Regions from separate parts of the Streptomyces sp. HUAS 31 genome, predicted to be linked through region 3. Evidence: riboswitches for the same ligand, from Rfam matches in the RefSeq annotation. Region 3 holds a riboswitch; each other region holds the start of a gene.
The links. Region 3 has a riboswitch for cobalamin ahead of PGH47_RS34835 (energy-coupling factor ABC transporter permease). Riboswitches for the same ligand answer to the same signal wherever they lie in the genome.
Positions count from the first base shown of each region.

Region 1: linked by a shared signal. The riboswitch ahead of PGH47_RS09755 (cobalamin biosynthesis protein) and the one ahead of PGH47_RS34835 (energy-coupling factor ABC transporter permease) in region 3 are both predicted to bind cobalamin.
Region 2: linked by a shared signal. The riboswitch ahead of PGH47_RS12765 (prenyltransferase/squalene oxidase repeat-containing protein) and the one ahead of PGH47_RS34835 (energy-coupling factor ABC transporter permease) in region 3 are both predicted to bind cobalamin.

Region 1 is NZ_CP116353.1:2,216,456-2,226,024, reverse strand. It holds gene cobN (cobaltochelatase subunit CobN) at 1-1,810, opposite strand, end outside; gene PGH47_RS09760 (cobyric acid synthase) at 1,807-3,354, opposite strand; gene PGH47_RS09755 (cobalamin biosynthesis protein) at 3,351-4,292, opposite strand; cobalamin riboswitch at 4,389-4,508, opposite strand; gene PGH47_RS09750 (hypothetical protein) at 4,664-4,885, opposite strand; gene PGH47_RS09745 (inorganic phosphate transporter) at 4,921-6,156, opposite strand; gene PGH47_RS09740 (lysozyme) at 6,310-7,083, opposite strand; gene PGH47_RS09735 (class II aldolase/adducin family protein) at 7,289-8,017, shown strand; gene PGH47_RS09730 (alpha/beta hydrolase) at 8,313-9,428, shown strand.
Region 2 is NZ_CP116353.1:2,892,016-2,901,584, forward strand. It holds gene fxsT (FxSxx-COOH system tetratricopeptide repeat protein) at 1-1,137, shown strand, start outside; gene PGH47_RS12760 (alpha/beta fold hydrolase) at 1,175-2,095, opposite strand; adenosylcobalamin-variant (AdoCbl-variant) riboswitch at 2,677-2,771, shown strand; gene PGH47_RS12765 (prenyltransferase/squalene oxidase repeat-containing protein) at 2,896-4,113, shown strand; gene PGH47_RS12770 (SCO2322 family protein) at 4,110-4,775, shown strand; gene PGH47_RS12775 (energy-coupling factor transporter transmembrane component T) at 4,768-5,946, shown strand; gene PGH47_RS12780 (ABC transporter ATP-binding protein) at 5,943-7,796, shown strand; gene PGH47_RS12785 (ECF transporter S component) at 7,793-8,626, shown strand; gene PGH47_RS12790 (transglycosylase SLT domain-containing protein) at 8,962-9,378, shown strand; gene PGH47_RS12795 (cytochrome P450) at 9,531-9,569, opposite strand, start outside.
Region 3 is NZ_CP116353.1:7,860,334-7,869,902, forward strand. It holds gene PGH47_RS34810 (APC family permease) at 1-649, opposite strand, end outside; gene PGH47_RS34815 (energy-coupling factor ABC transporter ATP-binding protein) at 763-1,626, opposite strand; gene PGH47_RS34820 (hypothetical protein) at 1,623-1,766, opposite strand; gene cbiQ (cobalt ECF transporter T component CbiQ) at 1,763-2,512, opposite strand; gene PGH47_RS34830 (energy-coupling factor ABC transporter substrate-binding protein) at 2,516-2,884, opposite strand; gene PGH47_RS34835 (energy-coupling factor ABC transporter permease) at 2,881-3,582, opposite strand; cobalamin riboswitch at 3,613-3,798, opposite strand; gene PGH47_RS34840 (M55 family metallopeptidase) at 3,899-4,732, shown strand; gene PGH47_RS34845 (M20/M25/M40 family metallo-hydrolase) at 4,725-6,026, shown strand; gene PGH47_RS34850 (S9 family peptidase) at 6,044-7,996, shown strand; gene PGH47_RS34855 (S66 peptidase family protein) at 7,993-8,928, shown strand; gene PGH47_RS34860 (CocE/NonD family hydrolase) at 9,070-9,569, shown strand, end outside.

The DNA of each region.
Region 1 (9,569 bases), 5.6 Mb from region 3:
GGGCCCTGACCGCCGGCGCCTTCGTCGGGTCCAGGTCCGACACCAGCGCGTACTCGTCGAGCAGCTGCTCCAGCTTGGCCAGGTCGCCGTAGGTGTCCGCGCGGGCCATCGGCGGCACCAGGTGGTCGACGACCGTGGCGTGACCGCGGCGCTTGGCCTGGGTGCCCTCGCCGGGGTCGTTGACGATGAACGGGTAGATCAGCGGCAGGTCCCCGAGGACGGCGTCCGGGGCGCAGCCGCCGCTCAGCCCGAGCCCCTTGCCCGGCAGCCACTCCATCGTGCCGTGCTTGCCCATGTGCACGATCGCGTCGGCGCCGAACGAGTTCTCCAGCCACCGGTAGGCGGCCATGTAGTGGTGCGAGGGCGGCATGTCCGGGTCGTGGTAGATCGCGATCGGGTTCTCGCCGAAGCCGCGCGGCGGCTGGATCATCACGACGACGTTCCCGAACTGGAGGGAGGCCAGCACGATGTCGTCCCCGTCGACGTACAGCGAGCCCGGCGGCTCGCCCCACGCCTCGGTCATGGCGTCCTTGAGTTCCGGGTCGAGCTTGTCGAACCAGGCCTGGTAGTCGGCGAGCGGCACGCGCGCGGGCGCCGACGCCAGCTGGTCCTCGGTCAGCCACTCGACGTCGTGCCCGCCCGCCTCGATGAGCCGGTGGATCAACTCGTCGCCGTTGTCCGGGTACTCGGTCACCCCGTACCCGGCCTGCTTGAGCGCGTCCAGCACCCGCACCGCGGAGGCGGGGGTGTCCAGGCCGACCGCGTTGCCGACGCGCGAGTGCTTGGTCGGGTAGGCGGTGAAGACGAGCGCGAGCTTCTTGTCGGCGTTCGGCTTGTGCCGCAACCGCGCGTGCCGTACGGCGATCCCGGCGACGCGTCCGGCCCGCTCCGGGTCGGCCACGTACACGGGCACGTCGTCCGGGCCCTGCTCCTTGAAGGAGAAGGGGACGGTGATCAGCCGGCCGTCGAACTCCGGGATCGCGACCTGCATCGCCGCGTCCATCGGGGTCAGGGCGGCGTCGGACTCGTCCCAGGCGCTCTTGGACGACGTCAGGCACAGCCCCTGCAGCACGGGGACGTTCAGCTCGGCCAGCCTGCCGATGTCCCACGCCTCCTCGTCGCCGCCCGCCGAGGCCTGCGAGGCGTGCGTGCCGCCGGCGGCGAGGACGGTGGCGACCAGGGCGTCGGCCCTGCCGAGGATCTCGTACAGCTCCGGGTCCGCGCCGCGCAGCGAACCGCAGTACACCGGCAGCGCGTTGGCGCCCCGCGCCTCGATCGCGTCGCACAGGGTGTCCACGAACGCGGTGTTGCCGCTGAGTTCATGGGCCCGGTAGAAGAGCACGCCGACGGTCGGACGGCCCTCCTGGAGCGTACGGTCGCCGTGGACGCCGTACTCCGGCATCTTCTGCGGCTCGACGAACCCCTCGCCCGTCAGCAGCACGGTGTCGGAGAGGAACCGGGCGAGCTCGGTGAGGTTGGCGGGCCCGCCCTCGACGAGGTATTTCAGCGCCTCGGCGACCACACCGGCCGGGACGGACGACTCCGCCATCAGTTCGGCGTCCGGCACGGCCTCGCCGCCCAGCAGCACGGTCGGCACACCCGACGCCTTCAGCTTCGCGAGCCCGTCCTCCCAGGCCCGCTTGCCGCCCAGCAGCCGGACGACGGCGAGGTCCGCGCCGTCGAGCAGCGCGGGCAGCTCGGTCTCGACGTCCACGCGCGTCGGGTTGCCGATCCGGTAGTCGGCACCGGAGGCGGCTCGGGCCGCCAGCAGATCCGTGTCGGCGGTCGACAACAACAACACTGTGCTCATGCGGGCGCTCCCGGTGGAATGAAAGGCAGTCCTTGCGGCGCGCCGGACTCGATGAGCCGCCACAGCGCGTCCGTGTCCGCGTGCTGTTCGATGAGATCGCCGAGCCGGTCGAGCTGCTCCTCGCGCAGCGCGGCGAACGAGGTGTCGGGCGCCGGCACGAACCGGCGGCCCGCGGCGGCCGCCACCTCGCGCAGGAACGCCCGCCTGAAGCCGTCCGACTCCAGCGAGCCGTGCCAGTGCGTGCCCCAGGTCCGGCCGACCCGGCAGCCGTCCAAGAAGGGTTCTCCTCCTGTCACCTCGGCGACCCCGTGGTGGATCTCGTACCCCTCGACCGACTCTCCGAGGGCCTCGCCGACCGGCCGGGTCAGGGTCTTCTCCCGGGCGAACCGCACCCGGACGGGCAGCACCCCGAGCCCCTCGACCTGTCCGCGCCGGCTCTCCACGTCGTCCTCGATGTGCTCGCCGAGGAGCTGGAAGCCGCCGCAGATGCCGAGGATCGGCCGCCCCTCGGCGGCCCTGCGGACCAGGGCCCGCGCGAGCCCGCGCTCCCGGAGCCACTCCAGGGCGCGGACGGTGCCCCGGGTGCCGGGGACCACGACCAGGTCCGCGTCGGCCAGTTCCTCCGGCCGGTCCACGAACCGCACGACGACGCCGGGTTCGGCGGCGAGGGCGTCGACGTCGGTGAAGTTGGACATCAGCGGCACGGCACACACGGCGACGCGCAGCACGTCCGCACCGAAGGGGGAGGAGACCTCCGACTCCCGTACGGCGCCCCGCAGTGAGATCCTCCCCCACTCTCGGCTTCGCTCGAGCGGGGGGACCCCCATCCCGTCCTCCTCGTCGATGCCGAGACCGTGCCGGAAGGGCAGGACGCCGTACGTCCGCCGCCCGGTGAGGTCGTGCAGCATGTCGAGGCCGGGTTCGAGCAGCGACACGTCGCCGCGGAACTTGTTGACGAGGAACCCGGCGATCAGCTCCTGGTCCTGACGGGACAGCAGCGCGACGGTCCCGAAGAAGGAGGCGAAGACGCCGCCGCGGTCGATGTCGCCGACGACGAGCACCGGCAGCCCGGCATTGCGGGCGATGCCCATGTTGACGATGTCGGTCCGCCGCAGATTGATCTCGGCCGGAGAGCCGGCCCCCTCACAGATCACCGCGTCATACGTGCCCCGCAACTCGGCGAGGCACTCCAGCACCGTCCCGAGCAACTGCTGCTGCCGACCGCCGTGGTAGCCGCGCGCGCTCAGCTCGCCCACCGGCTTGCCCAGCAGCACGACCTGACTGCTCTGCTCACCGCCGGGCTTGAGCAGCACGGGGTTCATCAGCGCGGTCGGCTCGACCCGGCACGCCTGGGCCTGCATGGCCTGCGCCCGCCCGATCTCGGCGCCCTCGCGCGTCACGAACGAGTTCAGGGACATGTTCTGCGCCTTGAACGGCGCGACCTTCACCCCCTGCCGTACCAGCCACCGGCAGATCCCGGCCGTGACGACGCTCTTGCCCGCGTCGGAGGTGGTGCCGGCGACAAGAAGGCCACCGCCCGTCATGAGGTACGCCCCTTCGCGATACTGCGCGCGGCGACACACACGCCGAGCGCCAGCCAACTCACACGCTTCGACAGCCGTACGGCCCGCTCGACGTCGTGGACGCCCACGGCCCGTCCGTTCCCGTTCAGCACGGGACGGTGCTCGACCCGGCCGCCGTAGGAGAGGGTCCCGCCCAGCCGCACCCCGAGGGCTCCCGCGAACGAGGCTTCGACGGGCCCGGCGTTGGGGCTCGGATGCGCGGCGGCATCGGCACGCCAGGCCCGCACCGCCCCCCGGGGATCGTCGCCGGCGAGAGTGGCGAGTACGGCCGTCAGCCGCGCCCCCGGCCAGCCGGCCACGTCGTCGAGGCGGGCCGAAGCCCAGCCGTAGCGCAGGTACTTGGGCGACCGGTGCCCGACCATCGCGTCGAGCGTGTTCACGGCCCGGAAGCCGAGCAGTCCGGGCACCCCGCCGACGGCCCCCCACACCAGGGCGCCCACGACCGCGTCGGAGGTGTTCTCGGCGACGGACTCCACGACCGCCCGCGCGATCCCGTCCGCGTCCAGCGCCTGCGGATCCCGGCCGCACAGATGCGGCAGCCGCGCCCGGGCCCCCTCGACGTCCCCCGCCTCCAGGGCCCGCCCGACGGCACGGGCCTCCCGGGCGAGCGAGGTGCCCCCGACGACCGCCCAGGTGGCGGCGCCGGTCAGCGCGAGGGAGGCGGCCGGAGAGGTACGGACGACACGGGCGGCGACGGCACCCAGGGCAACGGCGCCACCGGCGCACACGGCGGTGTGCAGGGCGCCGCGTGCGCGGTCGTCGCGCCACAACACCCGTTCCACGGCGGCCGCGGCCCGTCCGAACGCGGCGACCGGATGCCCCCGGCGGGGATCGCCGAGCAGCAGGTCACCGAGGAGCCCGGCGGCGGCGCCGTACGCGAAGACGCGATCGGCTCGCATCGGGGTCAGCCGACCGTACGGCCGGACGAGGGTCTACTGCATGTCGATCGGCAGGCGAGCATCGCGTTGTGTCCTCACTCAGGGTGTCCGCGCCCTGGTTCGACGAGACCGACGGCGAGAGTTCCTGGCTCCCGGGGATTGCTACCCCGGTGACAGTGGCGGGACCGCGCCGGATTCTCACCGGCTTCCTCTTCTGCCGTCGTACTTGGCCCCGGAAGTCCACCACGGGGTTCCGAGGGGCGTCAACTTGCCGTTGACCTGCGACGGGAGAGTGTGCGAAGGCCCACACAGCAGCGAGGTGCGGGACGGTCGTCCGTCCCGCACCTCGGGTGTTTCGCGTGTTGTGGGTCAGGCCACGACGGGCCTGTGGGTCACGCCACGATCAGATAGATCCCGTAGCCCACGGCCGCCGCGCAGGCCGCGAAGCAGGCATAGGCGCCGGTGACCGCGAGCGAGGCCGAGTCGCCCTGGGCCACGGCCCGTTCGCGGCGCGAGAGACCCGCGACGCCGAGGGTGAACAGGCCCACCAGGGCCACCGTGACCACGAGGCTGACGCCGAAGACGGAGCCGAGTGCCGCCCAGTCGATCTTCATGCTTCTACTTTCTGGATAGCCGGATTACGGGGCGGTCAGACGGTGGCCTGCGAGGACGCGGGCTCGGAGGACGACGGGGCCGGAATCGTGGCCGAGAGGTCCTCGGCCGGCGTGCCCGCCGGGGGCGGGGTGACGGCGGCGATGGCGGTGGTGACCACGCCGGGCGCCTCGTCGCTGTCGTTGACGTTGGTGTGGTCGACGACCTCGCGGCGGGAGATCTTCCAGATCGCGGCGCTGGAGGCGACCAGGAAGACGGCGACGACGGCCGTGCCCCAGGTGCCGAAGCCCGTGACGTACTCCGCGAGCGCGCCGACCAGGGCGGCGGCCGGCAGGGTCAGGCCCCAGGCGACGAACATCCGGGTGGCCGTGGACCAGCGGACGACGCCGCCCTTGCGGCCGAGGCCGGCGCCCATCACCGAGCCGGAGACGGAGTGCGTGGTGGAGAGGGAGAAGCCGAGGTGGGAGGAGGCCAGGATGACGGTGGCCGCGCTGGTCTGGGCGGCGAAGCCCTGCTGCGGCTGAAGGTCGGTCAGGCCCTTGCCCATGGTGCGGATGATGCGCCAGCCGCCGAGGTAGGTGCCGAGAGCGATGGCCAGACCCGCGGAGAGGATGACCCACATGGGCGGGTCCGAGTCGGGGGCGACGACGCCGCCGGCGACCAGGGCGAGGGTGATGATGCCCATCGTCTTCTGCGCGTCGTTGGTGCCGTGCGCGAGGGAGACCAGGCCGGCGGAGGCTATCTGGCCGGTCCGGTAGCCCTTGGCGGCGGCCTGGCCGTCGGCCTTCTTGCCGAGGCTGTAGGTCAGGCGGGTGCCCAGGAACGCGGCGATGCCCGCGACCAGCGGGGCGGCGATCGCCGGGATCAGCACCTTGGTGACGAGCGCGTCGCCGTGGACCGCGCCGACGCCGGCCGAGGCGATGGTGGCGCCGATCAGACCGCCCATCAGGGCGTGCGAGGAACTGGAGGGCAGGCCCACCAGCCAGGTGAGCAGATTCCAGAGGATCGCGCCGACCAACGCGGCGAAGATGACCTCGGGACGGATGCCGGTCTCGTCGACGAGACCTTTGGAGATCGTGTTGGCGACCTCCACGGAGAGGAAGGCGCCGACAAGGTTCAGCACGGCGGACATGGCCACCGCGACCTTGGGCTTGAGCGCACCGGTCGAGATGGTGGTGGCCATCGCGTTGGCGGTGTCGTGGAAACCGTTCGTGAAATCGAACGCGAGTGCGGTTACCACCACAATCGCGAGGATCAGCGAGAAGTTTTCCATTTACCCAGGCAATCGTTCGAGGTCATTGGCTGGACGAACGTAGGTAACCTGGGTGAACGCAAGGTGAACTGGGGTGGGCCGCACAGTGTCCGGGAGGGCCGGATGAGGCAACCTCGGCGAGGGCGGTCGACGCGCGGCCCGGACGCTGCGGGGCTACTGGCCCCGGGCGAACTTCCTCAGCTGGGTCATGGACCCGTTGAAGAGATTCTGGTCACCCGGCAGGCCGCCGGCGTTGTCGTACTGCCAGAAGGTCCAGAACTGCCATCCGGCCGGCATCGAACCGGCCGTCGACGAATTGTAGCGGGCTATCCACAGAGCGTGGTTCGAGGCGAAGGCGCGGCTGGTGCCGGTGCAGGTGTTCCACCAGTGGGTCGTGGTGTAGATCACCGGGCGGCGGCCGGTCAGCCGCTTCACCTCGTTGCTGAAGGACTGGATCCAGGCGACCATCCTCGCCTTGCTCAGTCCGTAGCACTTCTGCCTGCCGTACGGGTTGTACTCGATGTCCAGGGCGGGCGGCAGGGTCCAGCCGTCCGACCGCCAGGCGCCGCCGTTGCGTACGAAGAAGGCGGCCTGGGTTTTGCCCGAGGACTTGTTCGGCAGTGCGAAATGGTACGCGCCGCGGACCAGGCCGGCGTCGCGTGAGCCGCTGTACTGCCGGCCGAAGTAGGGGTTGCGGTAGGTGTGGGACTCGGTCGCCTTGACGTAGACGAACCTCGCGCCCTTCGCCTTGGAGCTTTGCCAGTCGACGTCCTTCTGGTGGGACGAGACGTCGTGGCCCTTGGGCTTGCTCGCGGCCGCCGCCGGGATCTCGGCGAGGGCGGTTCCGCTGAGGGTGAGGGCCGCCACGGATATCGCCAGGAGGCGGGAGTGGCGGGTGCGTTGAGCGAGGCGAGAACGGCGGCCGGACGGTTTGTGATCACGAGCCATATTTCCCCCCGGAATGGCGACGTGTGCGACAAATCTCCCAGAGGCTACTGGAAGATCGTTGAAATCCGATCGATCTCAGGCCAAGGCGGGAGCGGGGTGGTGTATCGGCCTGTGCGCCCTGTCGGAGGCCGGGCTTCCCCCTTAAAGTGCGCCGCCCCGGCGGTACTTGACGCCGTGTCGACGTGGTGGCTGGCAGGATCGCCGCATGGTTGAGGAGCGGCGGGATCAGCGGGGCGGGCGGGACGCGCGGGAGGGCGCACAGGAAGTGGGGGAGGCGTGGGGCAGGAGCACGCGCCCTGAGGAGGTGGAGGCCTGGGAGGCCCTCGTGGCGACGGCACGGCGGACCGTCTCCGAGGGGCTCGTCGTGGGCACGTCCGGCAATGTCTCGGTGCGGGTCGGGGACACGGTGCTGGTCACGCCATCGGGAGTGCCGTACGACCGGCTGTCGCCGGACGATGTGACGGGGGTCGATCTGGCCGGGGACCGGGTGCTCGGGTCGCTCGTGCCGACCAGTGAGCTGCCGATGCACCTGGCGATCTATCGCGCCACGGACGCCGGTGCCGTCGTCCACACCCACGCGGTCCATGCGACGGCGGTCTCGACGCTGGTGCCGGAGCTTCCGCTGATCCACTACATGGCCGCGGCGCTCGGGGGGCCGGTTCGGGTCGCCCCATATGCGACGTACGGCACGCCGGAGTTGGCCGAGAACATGCTCCGTGCGCTCACCGACCGCACCGCCTGTCTCCTTCAGAACCACGGCACGATCGCGTACGGCACGAACCTGGACCAGGCGTACGACCGGACGGCCCAGCTGGAATGGATGTGCCGCGTCTGGCTGACGGCGTCGTCGGTTCCGGGGCTGGCTCCGACGCTGCTGTCGGAGGGGCAGGTGGCGGAGGTGGGGGAGCGGTTGCGGGGGTACGGGCAGCGGTGACGCCTGCGGCGGCCTGTGCGGCCTCGGTGGGGGTGCGTGTAGCGCCTGCGGGTGTGTGGTGGGTCGGGGACGTGGGCGACTGGAACGCCTTAGGGGCGCGGGGAACTGCGCAACGGTTGTGACGTCCGCGGTCATGTCTTGGCGCAGGCCCACTGCAACGCCCTTCTTTCAGGGGCGCGGGGAACTGCGCGACCGGCCCCCACGGGCCCGCAGCCGCCGGACTGCGAAGCCCGGCACCCCGAGGCGGGGCGTCCTTCCACTGGCCGCTGAGGCCGTCCGCCCGGACACTGGATGGGTGCGCACTGTCAAAGCGACGGCCGCTGCCGTCACCGTGGCTCTGGCCGCCGGCGCCGCGAGCGTCGCCGCCGGGCGGTTCGCCAGTGGCGCCGCGCTGACGGCGCAGCCCGGCAGGCCCCTGCCCACCGAACCCCGTCTCACCGTGCACGCCACGGCCGCCGGCCAGATCGCGCTCACCCGCGACCTCGCCACCCTGCGCCCCGGCACCTACGGCCTGTCCGGCGACGGCTCGCACGCGGTCGTCGGCCCCGTCCTCGCCGCTGCGAAGCACTCCGCCGACACCGTCGTACGCCGACTCGAACGCGTCACGCACGGCACCCTCCAGCCCGGCGACAACGTCTGGCTCACCCCGAACGTCTACGTCGGCAACCCGAGCGCCGCCCTCGACCTCGACCACGCCGACGTCGACATCCCCGGCGAACTCGGCTCCCTGCCCGCCTGGTTCGTGCCCGCCGCGCGCGACACCTGGGTCATCGCCGTGCACGGCCTCGGCACGACACGCGAACAGGCCATGAACGTCATGCGGTTCCTCAACGGCCGCCACTTCCCGGTCCTCGCCCTCGCCTACCGCGGCGACCTCGGCGCACCCCGCCCGCCCGACGGCCTGAACCACCTCGGCGAGACCGAGTGGCGGGACCTGGACGCGGCGATGCGGTACGCCGTGCGGTACGGCGCCAAGCAACTCGTCCTGCTCGGCTGGTCCACCGGCGCGACCATGGCGCTGCGGGCCGCCGCCCACTCGGGACTGCGCGACCGGGTCTCCGGCCTCGTCCTGGACTCACCGGTCCTGAGCTGGGAGACCACCCTGCGCGCCCTCGCCACGGCCCGCCACACGCCCAGCGCGCTGCTGCCGCTCGCCGTCCGCGCCGCACAGGGCCGCACCGGCATGAACGCCGACGGCCAGGTCCGCGCCCCCCTGACCGTCCCGACCCTGGTCTTCCACGGTCCCGACGACCGGGTGGCGCCCTGGGCCCTGTCCCGCCGCCTGGCCGACGCCCACCCCAACCTGGTGACCCTCCAGAGGGTCGACCGGGCCCCCCACGCGGCCATGTGGAACGCCGACCCCGAGTCCTACGAGGAGTCTCTGCGCCGGTTCGTGACACCCCTCATGTGACGGCTGCCGTGGGCATGGCCTGCGGGGCCTGCCGGTGTCTTGGCGGTGCTGCTTCCGTCTGCCCCGCCCGCACCGGTCCCGCAGGTTCCGTTTAAGGGCGTACCACTGGCCTGTTATCGGCCCTGGGCCGCTCGCCGGACC
Region 2 (9,569 bases), 5.0 Mb from region 3:
CTGGACATGGATGTACTGCACCGCCAGGAAGCGGCCCTGGACAGCCCGCACGACCTCCACATCCTCATGACGTCCGGCGGTGTGGCTGCCGACCTGCGCGGTCTGGGCCGCTACAGCGAGGCGCTGGAACGCGACCGGCTCAACCACGAGCAGTTCCTGGAGTTGTTCGGCGAAGACCATCCGCGCAGCCTCATTGCGGCCAACAATTACGCGGTATGTCTGCGGGTGTTGGGGCAGTACACGGACGCGCTGCGGCTGGACCGCAAGACCATGGAGACCCGGAACAAGATCCTCGGCCCGGAACATGCCTACACCCGGGCATCAACCATCAGTTACGCCCGCGATCTCCTCGACTGCGGCGACTACGCCGGATCCGAGCTTCCGTTGCGGCGGACCTACGACCAATGCCTCTCCCATCAGCAGTTCGGGCCGTCCGCTCCCACCACCATCAACGCGGGCAAAGCGCTGTCGGGTGCCCTGCACCAGATGGGCCGGGCCCAGGAAGCGGAGGACCTGACACGCACGGTGCTGTCCAACCTTCCCTCCGAGGAAGGGTCGGCCTCGCCCAACCGGCTGCTGCTCCACCTGGGCCTGGCCGGGATCCTGGGCGCGCAGGGTCGTACCGAAGAGGCCCTCGAGCTGGCCCGCCGGGTCCTGGACGACTGCCGTCGGTTCTTCCAAGACCAACACCCCTACACAGCAGCCTGCTACGCGAACCTGGCCGTACTGCTCTACACGGCCAACGAGGCGGCTTCCTCACTGGCACACGCCGAGCAAGCCGCAAGGGTCTTCGCGGCGATCTTCGACGACGACCACCCGTTCACCCTGATGTGCCGGGTGAACCTGGCCAATGCCCAGGCCGCACTGGGGCAGCGTGGACGGGCCCGCGCTACCTACGAGGAGGTACTGGACCGGCTTCGCGATGTCCTCAACGACGACCAGCACCCCGCCCCACTGGTCTGCGCGGCCAACCTGGCAGTGGTCCTGAACGAGTTGGGAGAGAGCGAGGCGGCCGACCGGCTGCGTGAGGAAGTGCTGGGCGCGATCACCGCGCGGCTCGGGGCCGATCATCCCCGCGCTCTGGCCCTGCGCGAGTGGAGTCGGTCGGGCTGGGAGTTCGACCCGCACCCGATCTGATCTGCGATGTGCTCGCCCACGTCGGCGAGCACATCCGCTACACGGCGGCCCCGAAGCGCTCGCGAGCACGGTCGCGAAGCCAAGCGAGTATTTCCGGTACGGCCGGCAGCGCGGCGAAGTGAGCCGCCCCTGGCTTCAGCACGGCAGTCGCTGAGGGAATGCGTTCGGCAAGCCATCGGAAGTGACCGACGGGCGAGAAGGTGTCGTGCTCACCGTGCCAAAGCAGCAGCGGGACTTCGACGATCTTGCCCGGCTCAAAGCCCCAGTCCCGTCGGAAGGACAGCACGTCGTCGAGCCAGCCGAACGAGGAGCGCACCACACTGGTCTCGTAGTTGGCGAGGAGCAGGCCGCGGATCCCACCGTGTCCCACCACAGCCTTGTCTGCCGTGGGCATCTCCGGAGTCAGTAACCCCAGCAGTGACTCCGGCTTGTCACGAATGGCATCCGCGTTGCTGGCCAGGTTGGCCTTGAGCTTTTCCAGGCACTCCTCGGAACCATCGCGGAGAGCCGCTCGGGCGGCCTTGTAGGCGATGACGTTGGACGGGGCCATCCCCTCGAACCATTCGAGCCCGTCCGCATCGGGAGGAGCGATGCTGACCAGAACGGCAGCACTGGCGACTCTGTCCGGAAGCAGCGCCGCACACGCCAACGCATGCGGCCCGCCACCAGAACGGCCCAGCACGGAAAACGGTCCAAGATTCAACTGGTCGGCGATGGCCGCCACATCCGCGGCGGCGTGACGCACAGCGCGGCCTTTTAACCGCTGCGACTCCCCGTACCCCGGCCGGTCGTAGGAGATGAGCCGGATGCCCAGCTTGTAGAGAACGCTGGTCCGTGGACGCGGACCGACCCTGCTGCCCGGAGTGCCATGCAGCAAGAACACCGGGTGGCCCTTCGGGTCCCCCGACGTCTCGAAGAAGAGCAGCCTGCCATCGCCGCTCTTGACACTTCCCAACACCAGGTGTGCCTCCCGTCGCCAGCGCCGCGGCCGCCCGGAGCAGGACCCAGAGAATCAGCATCCCGCCCGTCAGAGCGCCAGTCGACACACAAACCAGCCGTCATTCGCGACGGACCAAGGGTTTTCCGTAAGACGCAATGCCACGGGGTGACGGTTGCGCGTCCCGCAGGCCGCTCGCACCGACCAAACGGTAGAGGATTCCCACCCTCCGGCAGGTCATTCCAGCCACACCGATAGCCATTCGGCGCAAAATCCATGTTTGGTTTGACACTTCTGTGATCGCAACGCCCAAGGGCGGCGATCACGCGGTCCGAGGGCAGTACCCACATGATGGAGCCACTCGACACGCCTCGCATCCTGACGTCGGCCGATACCGATCCGTCCGCGAGGAAGAGCCGATGCCCCGGCCGGGATCATGCACACGCCCACCATGAAGCTCGGCAACCCCTGCAACATCCATGGGCGAAATCCAGCCGAACCGGCCACCCTCGACCTCGCTCGGCACCGGACCGCCTCCGCCGCCCCCAGCCCCCTCTCGCCCCCCACCTACCCCCGGGTAGAGTGTCGCCGTCGTCATCACACCCGTACGTGGGAAAGCCGGTGCAAATCCGGCGCTGACCCGCAACCGTGAACCGGTCGTCGTCGAAGGCCGGTGAGCCGGATCGCCGCGTACGGGAAGTGACCGGCTCACGTGCCCCGGCAGTCCGCCGGAGTGCGGCACCGTCGAGGTATACGGAGCCGAGCCGCCGGGGTCTCCCCTGTGCTGCCCGGTTCCCCTTAGGGAAGGGCACCCGCCGATCATGTACGTCCGTCGCAGCGCCGCGGTCCTGGCCGCCGCCGTCGTGATCGGCGCGGCCGCGCCGGCCATAGCCGCCGACTCCTCCCCCTCGGCCTCGCCGAAGCCCACGTACCCCGCCGAGCTGTACGGCACCACCGATCCCACCTACGACGGCGTCTGGCGGCAGTCCCTCGCGATGCTCGCTCAGAACACCGTCGGGGTGAAGCCCGCCCCGAAGGCCGTGGACTGGCTGCTCACGCAGCAGTGCGCGAACGGGGCCTTCGCGCCCTACCGTGCCGACGCCGGCGCCGACTGCGACGCCAAGACCCTCGTCGACACCAACAACACGGCCGCCGCCGTCCAGGCGCTGGTCGCGCTCGGCGGGCACGACGCCGCCGTCTCCAAGGCCGTGACCTGGCTGAAGTCCGTCCAGAACAAGGACGGCGGCTGGGGATACATGCCGGGCGGGGCCAGCGACACCAACTCCACGTCCGTGGTGATCGGTGCGCTCACCACTGCCGGGGAGAAGCCGGCGGACGTACGCAAGGACGGGAAGACGGCCTACGACGCCCTCAACGAGCTCGCCCTGCCCTGCAAGGACGACGACGGCGGCGCCTTCGCCTTCCAGCCCGACAAGAAGGGCAAACTGCTCGCCAACGCCGACGCCACCGCGGCCGGCGTCCTCGGCTCGCTCGGCAAGGGCCTCGTCGTGAGCCCCGGCAAGGACGCGCCCGCCGCGGACTGCACCGACGGCGGCTACCCGTCCTCGCAGCAGGCCGCCGTCAACGGCGCCGCCTACCTCACCGACGCCCTCGCCAAGGACGGCCACCTCACCTCCACCCTCCCCGGCGCCGAGGACCAGCCCGACTACGGCAACACCGCCGACGCGGTCGTCGCGCTGGCCGCTCTCTCCGGTGCCGACGCCGCCGAGAAGCCGCTGCGCTGGCTGGAGCAGAACTCCGCGAAGTGGGCGAAGCAGAGCGGCCCGGCCGCCTACGCCCAGCTGATCCTCGCCGCCCACGCCACCGGCGCCGACCCCCGCGACTTCGGCGGCGCCGACCTGGTGAAGCAGCTCAACGCCACCGGCCCCGCACCGCAGGCCGCGACGAAGGCCACGAACGAGGAGAAGACCAAGGACGACAGTCCCTTCGGGGTCTGGTGGTACGTCGGCATCTTCCTCGTCGTCGGCATCGGCATCGGCTTCCTGCTGAGCGGCCGCAAGAAGGGCCCCCAGGCGTGATCCGCCGCGTGCTCGCCCCGCTCCTGGCCGCGCTGGTCCTGCTGACCGGCGCGGCCCAGGGCGCGCAGGCGGCCGGCTACCGCTACTGGTCCTTCTGGGAGCGCCAGGGCGACACGTGGGTCTACGCCACCCAGGGCCCCTCCCTCGCCCGCCCCTCCGACGGTGACGTCCAGGGCTTCCGGTTCGCCGTGAGCGAGGACTCGAAGGACGCGACACAGCCCAGGGGCGCGGCCGAGTTCGCGGTGATCTGCGCCAGGACGCCCGCCGAGGACGGCAAGAAGCGAATCGCCCTGGTCATCGACTTCGGTACGGCGGCCGACGCCCCGTCCGGCGAGACGCCTCCCGCCCGCCGTACGGCCTGTGCCCGGGTGGCTCCCGACGCGACCACGGCCGAGGCCCTCGCGGCCGTCGCCAAGCCCCTGCGCTACGACACCAACGCCCTGTTGTGCGCGATCACCGGGTATCCGCAGAAGGGCTGCGGCGATCAGGTGTCGGGGGGCGGCCGGGAGACCGGGCAGCCGACCGCGGCCGGGCAGACCGCCGGCGCGGCCGAGGACGACTCGGACGGCGGGCTCTCGCTCGGCCTGGTCGCGGGCATCGCCGTGGTGGTGGTGCTGGGGGCGGCGGCGGTCTGGCAGGCACGGCGGCGCGGGGATGCTTGAGCGCACCGCGCCCCGGACGGGAGGCTGGTCCTCCGCGGCACAGTCGTGGCTGATCGCGCAGTTCCCCGCGCCCCTTCGGGGCGCTGCCGTCCCTCCCTTGCACCCCGGCGCCTGGTGGCTCTGGGCCCTCGCTCTCGGCACCGCCGCCACCCGCACCACCAACCCCCTCCTCCTCGCCCTCCTCATCGCGACCTCCGCGTACGTCGTGGCGACCTGCCGCCCGAACGCCCCCTGGGCCCGCTCCTACTCCGTCTTCTTCAAGCTGGCCCTGGCCGTCCTCCTCATCCGGCTCGTCTTCGCCGTGCTCCTCGGCTCCCCGCTCCCCGGCACGCACGTGATCGTCACCCTCCCCGAGATCCCCCTCCCCGACTGGGCGCAGGGGATCCGCCTGGGCGGCAAGGTCACCGTCGAGACCGTCCTCATCGCCTTCTACGACGGCCTGCGCCTCGCGACGCTCCTCATCTGCGTGGGCGCGGCGAACTCCCTCGCCAACCCCACCCGCCTGCTCAAGTCCCTGCCCGGCGCGCTCTACGAGATCGGCGTGGCGGTCGTCGTCGCCCTCACCTACGCCCCGAATCTCATCGCCGACGTCCAGCGGCTGCGTGCCGCCCGCCGGCTGCGCGGCCGGCCCGACACCGGCGTCCGCGGCCTCCTCCAGGTGGCGCTCCCGGTCCTGGAGGGCGCGTTGGAGCGGTCGGTCGCCCTCGCCGCCGCGATGGACGCGCGCGGCTACGGCCGTACCGCCGACGTCCCGCCCCGCGTCCGCCGCACGACCACCGCGCTCACCCTCGGCGGCCTGCTGGGCGTCTGCGCCGGGACGTACGGGCTGCTCACCGCCGACGGCGGCACCTACGGACTCCCGGTCCTCCTCGCCGGAGTCGTCGCCGCGCTCGCGGGCCTGCGCCTGGGCAGTCGGCGTTCCCCGCGCACCCGTTACCGCCCCGACCGCTGGGACGCCCGCGCCTGGCTGGTCGCCGGTTCCGGCGCGGCGGTCGCCGCCCTGCTGACCCTGGCCGCGGACCGCACCCCGGAAGCCCTGAACCCCGGCGTGATCCCCCTCGTCGCCCCCACCCTTCCCCTGTGGCCCGCGGCAGCGGTCCTCCTCGGCCTCCTCCCGGCCTTCATCAGCCCCACGCCTCGCACTCCCGCCGTCCCCAAGGAGCCGTCGTGATCCGCTTCGAGAACGTCTCCGTGACGTACGACGGTGCCGCCGAACCAACTGTCCAGGGAGTGGACTTCGAGGTCCCGGAGGGCGAACTGGTGCTGCTGGCGGGCCCGTCCGGCGTCGGCAAGTCCACCGTGCTCGGCGCGGTGAGCGGGCTCGTGCCGCACTTCACCGGCGGCACCCTGCGCGGCCGCGTCACGGTGGCCGGCCGGGACACCCGTACGCACAAGCCGCGTGAACTCGCCGACGTGGTCGGCACGGTGGGCCAGGACCCCCTGTCCCACTTCGTCACGGACACGGTCGAGGACGAGCTCGCCTACGGCATGGAGTCGCTCGGCCTGGCTCCGGCCGTGATGCGCCGCCGCGTCGAGGAGACCCTCGACCTTCTCGGCCTCGCCGACCTGCGCGGCCGTTCCATCGCCACCCTCTCCGGCGGCCAGCAGCAGCGCGTGGCGATCGGCTCGGTCCTCACCCCGCACCCGAGCGTCCTGGTCCTCGACGAGCCGACGTCGGCGCTGGACCCGGCCGCCGCGGAAGAGGTCCTGGCAGTCCTCCAACGCCTGGTCCACGACCTCGGAACGACGGTCCTGATGGCCGAACACCGCCTGGAACGCGTGGTCCAGTACGCCGACAGGATCGCCCTCCTGCCCTCCCCCGGCCAGGCCCCGCTCCTGGGCACCCCGGCGGAGATCATGGCCGTCTCCCCGGTCTACCCACCGGTGGTGGCCCTCGGCCGCCTGGCCGGCTGGAACCCGCTTCCCCTGACGGTGAGAGACGCCCGCAGAAGAGCAGCAGACCTACGCCAACAGCTTGAGCAACGGCACACCAGCGCCGCTCAAGACCGCCGGGAACCGGTCGAGCAACGGCACACCAACGCCGCTCAAGACCGCCGGGAACCGGTCGAGCAACGGCACACCAGCGCCGCTCAAGACCGCCGGGAACCGGTCGAGGAACAGCACACGAGCGCCGCTCAGGGGCGCGGGGAACTGCGCGACCAGCCACGACCGACCCGCAGCCGCCGCCTCACCACACCCCCCACCCCCTCCGCCGCCACCCCCCACCGCTGGTTCCGCCGCAAGCAGACCCCCACCGCCCCGACATCTCCCCATGCCGCCGAAGTACAGGCCCTCTCCGTAACCCGCGACCACATCCGCGCCCTGCGCCACATCGACCTCACCGTCACCCCCGGCGAGACCGTCGCCCTCATGGGCCGCAACGGCGCCGGCAAGTCCACCCTGCTCAACACCCTGGTCGGCCTGGTGGAACCCACCACCGGCTCGGTGGCCGTGGGCGGCACCGTCCCCCACCGCACCCCGCCCCGGGACCTCGTCCGCCGAGTAGGACTCGTCCCGCAGGAACCCCGCGACCTCCTCTACGCCGACACTGTCGCCGCCGAGTGCACGGCCGCCGACGCCGACGCCGGCGCCGAACCCGGCACCTGCCGCACCCTCGTCTCCGAGCTCCTCCCGGGCATCGCCGACGACACCCACCCCCGCGACCTCTCCGAGGGCCAGCGGCTGACGCTCGCCCTGGCCGTCGTCCTGACCGCCCGCCCCCCGCTGCTCCTCCTCGACGAGCCGACCCGCGGCCTGGACTACGCGGCGAAGGAACGCCTCGTGACCCTGCTGCGCGACCTGGCCGGCCGAGGCCACGCCATCGTGCTGGCCACCCATGACGTGGAGCTCGCCGCCGAGCTCGCCGACCGGGTCGTCCTGCTGGCCGAGGGCGAGGTGATCGCCGACGGCCCGACCGCGGACGTCGTCGTCTCCTCCCCCTCCTTCGCACCGCAGGTCACCAAGATCCTCGCCCCGCAGGAGTGGCTCACGGTCACACAGGTGCGAAAGGCACTGGCATGAGCGCCACGAAGAGCCCGCGCCGAACCCGCCCCGTCGACCTCGGCCCCCGCTCCATCGCCGCTCTCGCCCTCGTCAGTGCCGTAGGTGTCGCCGCCCTGATGTGGCCCTTCCTCGCCCCGCCCGAGTCGGCCGTCATCGCGCACAGCGAGGACGCCCCCTGGTTCTTCGCCTGCCTGCTCGTGCTGCTCGTCGCGGTCGTCGGGGCGACGATCTCGGAGTCGGGGCTCGGGCCGAAGGCGGTCGCGATGCTCGGGGTGCTGGCCGCGACGGGCGCCGCGCTGCGCCCGATCGGTGCCGGCACCGCCGGTCTGGAGCCGATGTTCTTCCTCATGGTGCTGAGCGGCCGCGTCCTCGGCCCCGGCTTCGGGTTCGTGCTCGGCTCGGTCACGATGTTCGCGTCGGCGCTGCTCACGGGCGGCGTGGGCCCGTGGATGCCGTTCCAGATGCTCGCGATGGGCTGGTTCACCATGGGGGCCGGGCTGCTCCCGGACCGCGACCGGCTGCGCGGCCGGGGCGAACTCCTGCTCCTGAGCGCGTACGGCTTCCCGGCGGCGTTCGCCTACGGCGTCGTCACGAATCTGGCGGGCTGGACCTTCATGAAGGGGCAGGCCTCGTCCATCGCCTTCTCCGCGGACTCCCCCGTGTCCGTCAACCTGGCCCGTTTCGTCGCGTACTGCCTGGCCACCTCCCTGGGCTGGGACCTGGGCCGGGCCGTCACCACCGTCGTGCTGACCCTGTTCCTCGGCCCGGTGATCCTCCGGGCCCTGCGGCGGGCCACTCGGCGGGCCGCTTTCGAGAGCCCCGTCACGTTCGACGCACCCGCACGGTGAGGGCTCACGCGCGGACCGTCACCCGCGCGGTGAAGCACCCCACATGACCCATGTCACCTACGATCCGCCCTAGTCGGACAAATCGGATGTCATGTACGCGTCCGCACCGCCCCTGACCTGCGGATAGAGAGCCACGTCACACAGGCCGCCCGACCCCCGCATACGACCACAACTAGCAAAAGGGCTCATTGCGGACACCCTCCCGGCCTGTTTCTCTGGATGACGTCGCACGGCGCCGACGTGCCCTCAGGGCCGCGGCGCCGACGCATGCCACCGCCTCGCATCGCATGGCTCCGGCACGCACACGACGCCCTGTCCCCGAAGAAAGGCTCCCCGTGTCCGCTGTTTCTCTCCTCCGCCGCGCCTCCGCCCCGAAGAAGGCCCTCGCCGGTGTCACGCTGGCCGCTGCCGCCGCCGGCACGCTGTTCGCCGCCGCGCCCTCGCAGGCCGCGACGACCGGGTCCTCCTCCGCGCAGGCCACGGCGAAGAAGATGATCTCGGACTCCAGCCAGTACCAGTGCTTCTCCAAGATCGTCGACCACGAGAGCGACTGGAACGTCAACGCCACGAACTCCTCGTCCGGCGCCTACGGCCTGGTCCAGGCCCTGCCGGGCAACAAGATGGCTTCCGCCGGCTCCGACTGGAAGACCAACCCGGCCACCCAGATCAAGTGGGGCCTGGACTACATGAAGGACCGCTACGGCAGCCCGTGCGGCGCCTGGGGCTTCTGGCAGTCCAACGGCTGGTACTGAGCCGAGCCGAACCCCAGCCCTGAACCGAAGGCGGCGACCCCCGATCCCCGGGGTCGCCGTCTTCGTCGTGTCCGCGCACGGCCTGACCCAGTCGCGGGGGAGGCAGGAACGGGGCGTAGGGACAGGGGTGCTCCTGCCTCCCTCGGGACGGGTCAGCCGCTGCTGACCCGGAGTTCCTTCACTCCGTTGAT
Region 3 (9,569 bases):
CCGCCGTCAGCTCGGCGCCGCCGGCCCCGAAGGGATTGAGCCAGCTGAACGCGGGATCCACGGCGTCGAGCGAACCGGTGTCCGCGTAGACCCGGTAGATCGCCACCACCGCGAACGCCAGCAGGCAGGCGACCTGCGCGAGGATGAGCGCGTTCTGCACCCTGGCCGACACCTCCGTGCCGATCACGCAAAGGGCCGTCATGACGAGGATGACCAGCACCGTCAGCGTCTGGCGCACGAACTCGTTCTCGGCCCAGCTGTCGAGGCCGAAGGCCATCAGCGCGAAGGTCACCGCGACGTCCGCCAGCGAGCCGACCACCAGGACGCCGGTCATCGTGATGGCCCAGCCGCCGAGCCAGCCGGCCCACGGGCCCATCGCCCGGGTGACCCACGAGAACGTCGTCCCGCAGTCCTGGTCCACCCGGTTGAGGTAGTAGAACGCCGACGCGATCAGCAGCATCGGGACGAACGACGCGAGCATGACGCCGGGGGCGTACACACCCACGAGGGCCACGACCGGGCCGATCGCCGCGGCCAGCGAGTACGCGGGCGAGGTGGCGTTGAGCCCGATGACGAGGGCGTCGACGAACCCGATCGCGTCGGCTTTCAGTCCTTCGGGCGGGCTGGTGTCCTCGGTGGCCTCGGCCATGCTGCCTCACTTCGGTCGTGCGTGACCTCATGAAACAGGCAGCCCCGGGGTCCGCCGGGCCTTTGGCGGCCGATCGCGGGATGTATCACCCGTGTGCCCAACGCACGGGTGCCTCAGCCGTCGGCCGCGATCGTGGGAGTGGTGGGCGCCGCCAGGGCGGCCAGTTCCTCCGCGTCACGCGGACCCGGTGCCGAGTCGTCCAACAGGCCGTGCGCCCGCAGCAACCTGGCCGCCGCGATGCCCCAGGGCAGCCGCAGCCCCGCCTCCCTCAAGAGATCCGTGCGGGCCAGCATCGCGTCCGCGGGACCGGTGCGGACACCGGACGGGGTCAGCAGCGCCGCGTCGTCGGCCCAGCGCAGCGCGAGGTCGACGTCATGGGTGGCCATGACGACCGTGGTGCCGCTCGCGCGCAGCCCGCCCAGGGTGGTGAGCAGGCGCTCCTGGCCGTCCGGGTCGAGTCCGGCGGTCGGCTCGTCGAGGATCAGCACGCGAGGCCGCATCGCGACGGCCCCGGCGATGGCCGTGCGCTTGCGCTGCCCGTACGACAGCAGATGCGTGGGCCGGTCGGCCAGCCGGGTGATGTCGAGGGCGGCCAGCGCCTCGTCGACCCGCGCCCGCACCTCTGCGTCCGGCAGGCCGAGGTTGAGCGGGCCGAAGGAGACGTCCTGCGCGACGGACGCGGCGAACAACTGGTCGTCGGGGTCCTGCACCACCAGCTGCACGGTCGTCCGCAGCCGGGTCAGCCCCTTGCGGTCGTACGCGACCGGCGTCCCCTCGACCGTCAACCGGCCGTCGTGCGGCCTGAGTCCGCCGCTCAGCAGCCGCATCAGCGTGGTCTTGCCGCTGCCGTTGCGGCCGAGCAGCGCGAGAGCCCGCCCCTCACGGACGTCGAAGTCGAGGCCGCTGAGCACGACGGGGCCGTCCTCGTAGGCATAGGAGGCACCCCGCAGGGCGACGAGGGCGGTGGGCTCGCTCATGGCAGGGCCTTTTTCGGTGCGGGGGCGGGGGTGGCCGGTGTCGCGAGTGGGGGGTGGCCCGTGGCCGTGAGTGTGGCGGGGCCGGCCTGGTGGGCGTTGGTCGCGTCCCGGGCGGCGACCGGGGCGGTGGGCTCGCTCATGGCAGGGCCCTTTCCAGTACGAGGGTGAGAGCGGCCAGCGCCGCGAGCAGGGCGCAACTCGCGGCCGTGAAACGGACGGAGACCTTCGCCTCGGGCACCAGGACGCGCAGGGTGCCGTCGTAGCCGCGCCCGGCGAGCCCGGCCTGGAGCCGGGTGGCCCTCTCGAAGGACCGCACGAACGCGGTCGCGCCGAGCCCGGCCAGTGAACGCCAGGTCGCGGCGCGGGTGGTGTGCCCGAGGCGGGCCGCCTGTGCCTCCCGCACCCGGCGCACGGAGTCGAGCAGCAGGAAGCTCATGCGGTACGTCACCAGCGCGACGTCCACGACGGGTGCGGGCACTCCCGCCTTCACCAGGCGCGGCAGCAGGTCCGACATCGGCGTGGTGAACGCGAACAGCAGCACCCCGAGCGAGGCCGCCGAGGTGCGCAGCAGCAGTTCACCGGCGCGCAGCGGCCCGTCGGCGGCGAGGGACACGAAGCCCTGCCCGCCGCCGACCTGGACCAGCAGTGTGGCCGCGCCGGTCACGCAGAAACCGAGCGGCACGCGGTACGCCCGCCACAGCCGCCGCCCGGGCACGCCCGCCGGGCCCAGCAGCAGGGTCAGCGCGGTGAGAAGGATCAGCGCGGCCCCCGGCCAGGGCGGCAGGGAGATCGAGAGCACGGTGAGACCGAGCCCGAGCACGGCCTTGTCCACGGGATGACGGCGGCGCCAGCGACTGCTGTGCGCCGCCGCGTCGATCGGCAGCACGTGTCAGACCCTGTCGGCCTTCGACTCCTCGGCGGCACCGGCCGCCGCCTCCTCGCCGACCCGCTCCAGTGCCCGCTGCTCGCCCTGCCTGCGTCCCCGGTGCAGCCCGAAGTAGTAGGCGAGGACACCGGCACCCAGCGCCGCCTGGAGGGAGAACAGAGCCGACTCGATCTCACCGGACGGCGGCTCGTACAGCGGCGAGAACCAGGGCTCGTAGTCCGGCTCGATCTCGGTGATCGCCGTCTCGGCCTCGCCGTCGGCGCCGGTGAACGGCTCCTCCTTGTGGTCGCCCAGGCCGAGCGCCAGCGGCAGCACGGCGAGCGCGGCCACCACGAGCAGCAGCAGGAGGTTGATCTTCGTGTTCCTGCTCATCGGGCCACCGCCTCGGTCTCGCCGCGGGACTGCTTCTTGGTGAGGAGCACGCCCAGCCGGGTCAGTTCGCCCTTGCTGGACTGCACCAGCAGCCGCATCACGAGCACCGTCAGCAGGCCCTCGCTCACCGCCAGCGGGATCTGGGTGATGGCGAAGATGGAGCCGAACTTGCCGAGCGCGCCCACGAATCCGCTGCCCGGGTCGGGGAACGCGAGCGCCAGCTGGACGCTGGTCACGCAGTAGGTGGACAGGTCCGCGACGAACGCGCCGAAGAACACGGCGACCATCAGCGGGACGTCGTAGCGCCGCAGCAGCTTGTAGATCGCGTAGCCGGCCCAGGGTCCGACGATCGCCATCGAGAAGACGTTGGCGCCGAGCGTGGTCAGACCGCCGTGCGCGAGCAGCAGTGCCTGGAACAGCAGCGTGATGGTGCCCAGCACGGCCATGATCGGCGGCCGGAACAGGATGGCGCCCAGGCCCGTGCCGGTGGGATGCGAACAGCTGCCGGTCACCGACGGCAGCTTCAGGGCGGAAAGGACGAAGGTGAAGGCCCCGGATGCGCCGAGCAGCAGTGTGCTCTCGGGATGCTCCCTGACCTCACGGGTGAGTGACCGTACTCCGTGTACGACGAACGGCGCGGACGCGACGCCCCAGGCGACCGCGTGCGCCGGGGGCAGGAAACCCTCGGCTATGTGCATGGCTCAGCAGACCCTCTCCAGCACCTCGTGGATGGTTGACGTGCCTTGGCCGGTCTCCTGGCTGACGGGTGACACCGCCCGTGCTCCGCCTTCCCGGGTCGCAAGGACCCAGTGGCTTGCCCGCGAGGGCAGGAGCCGGACTTCCCGATTCACAGTGGCGAGGGCCGCACCGGCATCACACCGGATTTCCCGTTCACCAAGGCGTGGTGACATTAGTGCCCTTGGCGGGTGGCTGACAAGCACACCCCAAAGGTGTGAAAGCGGCGTTCGTCCGCTTCGTGGCGGGTTCCCTCCCGGGCGCGTAACGTGATCGAGCATGAAGATCCTCATCAGCGCCGACATGGAGGGCGCCACCGGTGTGACCTGGCCGGCCGACGTGCTTCCGGGGACTCCCCAGTGGGAGCGCTGCCGGGCGATGTTCACCTCGGACGTCGATGCCGCCGTGCTGGGATTCCTCGACGGCGGTGCCGACGCCGTCCTCATCAATGAGGCGCACTGGTCCATGCGCAATCTGCTGCTCGAACGGCTCGACGAGCGGGCCGAGATGCTCACAGGTCGGCACAAGACGCTGTCCATGGTCGAGGGCGTGCAGCACGGCGACGTGGACGGCATCGCCTTCGTCGGCTACCACGCGGGCGCCGGCATGGAGGGTGTCCTCGCGCACACCTACCTCGCGAACCAGATCACAGGCGTGTGGCTGAACGACGTCCGGGCCAGTGAGGGCCTGCTGAACGCGCACGTCGTCGCCGAGTACGGCGTGCCCGTGGTGCTCGTCACCGGCGACGACCTGGCCTGCGAGGACGCGCTCGGCTACGCGCCGGAGGCGCTGAAGGTCGCCGTCAAGGACCACGTCTCGCGGTACGCCGCCGTGTGCCGTACGCCGGGCAGGACCGCCGCCGACATCCGTGCCGCGGCCAAGGAGGCGGCCGCTCTGGCGGTCCGTCACGAGCCGGTGTTCGGGGGACCGTTCACCGTCGCCGTCGAGTTCGACGCCGAACACCTCGCGATGGCCGTCACCGTCGTTCCCGGCGTCGAACGTATCGGCGAGCGCAAGGTGGCGTACACCAGCGAGCGAATGTACGAGGGAATCCGTACCTTCAAGGCGGTCACCACGATCGCCTCGGCCTCGGTGGAGGAGCAGTATGGCTGACGGGCAGGCACTGGACGAAGTCGTCACGTTCACCTCCGACCTCATCCGCATCGACACGACCAACCGCGGCGGCGACTGCCGGGAGCGCCCCGCCGCCGAGTACGCGGCCGCGCGGCTGGCCGAGGCGGGTCTGGAACCCGCCCTGCTGGAGCGCACCGAGGGCCGGACCAACGTCGTCGCGCGCATCGAGGGCACCGACCCGTCGGCGGACGCGCTCCTCGTGCACGGTCACCTGGACGTGGTGCCCGCACAGGCCGGCGAGTGGAGTGTGCACCCCTTCTCCGGGGAGATCCGCGACGGCGTCGTGTGGGGCCGGGGCGCGGTCGACATGAAGAACATGGACGCGATGATCCTCGCCGTCGTGCGGTCCTGGGCCCGCGAGGGCGTACGGCCCCGCCGGGACGTCGTGATCGCGTTCACCGCCGACGAGGAGGCCAGCGCCGAGGACGGCTCCGGGTTCCTCGCCGACCGGCACGCCGCGCTGTTCGAGGGCTGCACCGAGGGCATCGGCGAGTCCGGCGCGTTCACCGTCCACGACGGCAGCGGCCGGCAGCTCTACCCCCTCGCCGCCGGCGAGCGCGGCACCGGCTGGGTCAAGCTCACCGCCCACGGGCGCGCCGCGCACGGCTCGCGGCCCAACCGGGAGAACGCCGTCACCCGGCTCGCCGCCGCCGTCACCCGCATCGGCGCCCACGAGTGGCCGCTCAGGCTCACCCCGACCGTTCGCGCGGCCCTCACCGAACTCGCCGCGCTCTACGGCCTCGACGCAGACCTGGACGACGTGGACGGCCTGCTGGAGAAGCTCGGCCCGGCCGCCCGGCTGGTCGAGGCGACCGTCCGCAACAGCGCCAACCCGACCATGCTGGAGGCCGGTTACAAGGTCAACGTCATCCCCGGGGAGGCCGTCGCGTATGTCGACGGCCGATATCTCCCGGGTCACGAGGACGAGTTCCGCGCCACCCTTGACCAGCTCACCGGGCCTGACGTGAACTGGGAGTTCCACCATCACGAGGTGGCCCTCCAGTCGCCCGTGGACTCGCCGACGTACGCCCGGATGCGCGCGGCCGTCGAGGAGTTCGCACCGGAGGGGCACGTCGTGCCGTACTGCATGCCCGGCGGCACCGACGCCAAGCAGTTCTCACGGCTCGGCATCACCGGCTACGGCTTCTCACCGCTGAAGCTGCCGGAGGGCTACGACTACGGGGCCATGTTCCACGGCGTCGACGAGCGGGTGCCCATCGAGGCACTGCACTTCGGCGTCCGCGTGCTCGACCGTTTTCTGCGTACGGCCTAGGGGAGTTGGGGGAGAAAGTGCGGACGCTGGCGTACGGTTCCTGGCCCTCGCCCATCGACGCGGCCGTCGCCGCGGCGCACGAGGGGCGGCCCGACTTCGTGGGCTTCGTGGGGGAGGAGGCCTGGTGGACCGAGGCCCGGCCCACCGAGGGCGGCCGCTACACGCTGGTGCGGCGCCGCGCCGACGGCGGCGAGGAGTCGGTGCTGCCCGCCCCGTGGAACGTGCGCAGCCGGGTCATCGAGTACGGCGGACAGCCGTGGGCCGGTGCCGTCGCGGCCGGCCGGCCGCTCGTCGTCTTCGTCGACTTCGCCGACCAGCGGCTCTACCGCTACGAGGAGGGCGGCGAGCCGCGCCCCCTCACCCCCGTCTCCGAGGTGGGCGGCGGGCTGCGCTGGGTGGAGCCGCGGCTGCGGCTCGACCTCGGCGAGGTGTGGTGCGTGCTGGAGGAGTTCACCGGCTCAGGACCCACCGACGTACGACGCGTCCTGGCCGCCGTACCTCTGGACGGCTCGGCGGCCGAGGACCGCGCTGCCGTGCGCGAACTGACCGACGACGGACGCCGGTTCGTCACCGGCGCGCGGATCTCGCCCGACGGGCGGCAGGCGGCTTGGCTCACCTGGGACCATCCGCACATGCCGTGGGACGGCACGGAACTGCTGATCGCCGACGTCGCGGCGGACGGCACCCTCGGCAGCCCGCGGACCGTCGCGGGCGGCCCGCAGGAGTCGATCGCCCAGGCCGACTGGTCGGCGGACGGGCGGCTGCTGTACACGAGCGACCGCAGCGGCTGGTGGAACCTCTACCGCGACGGCGTACCGCTGTGCCCCCGTGAGGAGGAGTTCGGCGGACCGCTGTGGCAGCTCGGCCTGAGCTGGTTCGCGCCGCTGGCGAGCGGGCTCGTCGCGGTCGTGCACGGCCGTGGCGCGACGGCCCTCGGGGTGCTCGACCCGGAGACCGGCGAGATCGTCGACGCGGCCGGCCCCTGGACCGAGTTCGCGCCCACCCTCTCGGCCTACGGGGAGCGGGTCGTCGCCGTCGGCGCGAGCCCGCGCAGCGCCTACGAGGTGGTCGAGCTCGACGCCAGTACCGGCCGCACCCGGGTGATCGGGGCCGCGCACGACGACGCCGTGGACCCCGCCTACTACCCCGAGCCGCAGATCCGCACCTTCACCGGACCCGGCGGTCAGGACATCCACGCGCACATCTACCCACCGCACAACCCCGGCTACGTGGCCCCCGGCGACACCCCGCCGCCCTATGTCGTCTGGGCGCACGGCGGCCCCACCTCGCGGGCGCCCCTCGTGCTGGACCTGGCCATCGCCTACTTCACCTCCCGAGGCATCGGCGTCGCCGAGGTCGACTACGGCGGCTCCAGCGGCTACGGCAGGGAGTACCGCAACCGGCTGCGCGAGCAGTGGGGCGTGGTCGACGTCGAGGACTGCGCGGCCGTCGCGCTCGCCCTCGCCGACGAGGGCACCGCCGACCGGCGGCGGCTCGCCGTCCGGGGCGGCAGCGCGGGCGGCTGGACCACGGCCGCCTCGCTCACCACGACCGACGTCTTCGCCTGCGGCACGATCCTCTACCCGATCCTCGACCTGGCCGGCTGGGGCAGCGGCGAGACCCACGACTTCGAGTCCCAGTACCTGGAGTCCCTGGTCGGACCGCTCGCCGAGGTGCCCGCACGGTACCTGGAGCGCTCGCCCGCGGAGCACGCCGAGCACCTCACGGTGCCGTTCCTGCTGCTCCAGGGCCTGGACGACGTGATCTGCCCGCCCACCCAGTGCGAGCGGTTCCTCGCCCGGATGGAGGGACGCCGGGTGCCGCACGCCTACATCGCCTTCGAGGGCGAGGGGCACGGGTTCCGCCGGGCGGAGACGATGGTCCGCGTCCTGGAGTCCGAACTCTCCCTGTACGCACAGGTCTTCGGGATCGACCCGCCCGGAATCCCCAAGCTGGAGCTCGCCAAGTGACACAGTCCGTACAGCCCCTCGTGCGGCCCGCCCGACTCGCCGCCGGCGCCCGTGTCGCCGTCGTCGCCCCCAGCGGACCGATCCCCGAGGAACGGCTCCAGGCCGGGCTCGACGTGCTGCGCGGCTGGGATCTCGACCCGGTGGTGGCACCCCATGTGCTGGACCGGCACGGCGAGTTCGACTACCTCGCGGGCACGGACGCCGACCGGGCCGCCGACCTCCAGCGGGCCTGGTGCGACCCGTCCGTGCACGCCGTGCTGTGCGCCCGGGGCGGCTACGGCGCGCAGCGGATGGTCGATCTGCTCGACTGGGAGGCGATGGCCGCGGCCGGACCGAAAGTCTTCGTCGGCTTCAGCGACATCACCGTCCTGCACGAGGCGTTCGCGACCCGGCTGGGCATCGGCACGCTGTACGGGCCGGCGGCGGCGGGCGTCGACTTCATCAAGAACGCGCGGGCGCAGGAGCACCTGAGGGCAACGCTCTTCGAGCCGGAGTCGGTGCGCACGATCACCTCCACCGGCTCCGCACTGGTCCCGGGCCGGGCGCGGGGCGTCACGCTCGGCGGCTGCCTCAGCCTGCTCGCCGCCGACACCGGCACCCCGCACGCCCGTACTTCCGCACGCGGCGGCCTGCTGTGCCTGGAGGACGTCGGCGAGCAGACGTACCGGCTCGACCGCTACCTCACCCAGCTCCTGCGCGCCGGGCTGTTCGACGGCGTGCGCGGCGTGCTGCTCGGGTCGTGGCAGGCGTGCGAGCCGCAGGAGCGGGTGCGTGCGCTGCTCCTGGACCGACTGGGTGGCCTCGGTGTGCCCGTTGTGGAGGAGTTCGGGTTCGGGCACTGTGAGGGAGCGCTGACGATTCCGTTCGGGGTGAGCGCCGAACTCGACGCCGACGCGGGGACGTTGACGCTGGACGAGCCCGCTCTGCGCTGAACCCGATTCACTGAATCTCCGTCAAGAAACCTCCGTCACGGCGATTGACCTCGCCTGACACGTGTCACACCATGACAACCGGCCAGTACTTACTGGTCGGTATGCAGGGCAGTCCAGACGTGCCTCAGTGTGGAGGTCTCCGTGTCCCGTCGTGTGCCCAGATTCCGAGTCCCACTCGCTCTCGTCCTCGGCGCCACGCTCACCGCACCCCTCGCGTTCACCGCACCGGCCGCCGCCGCGACCGGCCAGTACACCGTCACCGCCCTGAAGTTCACCGTCCGCGCGGGCGAGGGCAGCTGCACCGTCGACGCCGACCTGTACCGGCCCGCCGGCGTGGACCGCGCCCACCCCGCACCCGCCGTCGTCGCCACCAACGGCTTCGGCGGCAGCAAGTCCGACGGCTCGACCGACAACATCGGCAAGTCCTTCGCCGAGCGCGGCTACGTCTCCCTCGTCTACTCCGGCCTCGGCTTCGGCAGGTCCGGCTGTCTGATCTCCCTCGACGACCCCACCCTCGACGGCGTCGCCGCTTCCGGTCTGGTCGACTTCCTGGGTGGCCGGCGCGCCGCCGACGACGGCACGAAGGCCGACTACGTCACCCTCGACGCCCCCGGCGACCCGCGCGTCGGCATGGTCGGCGG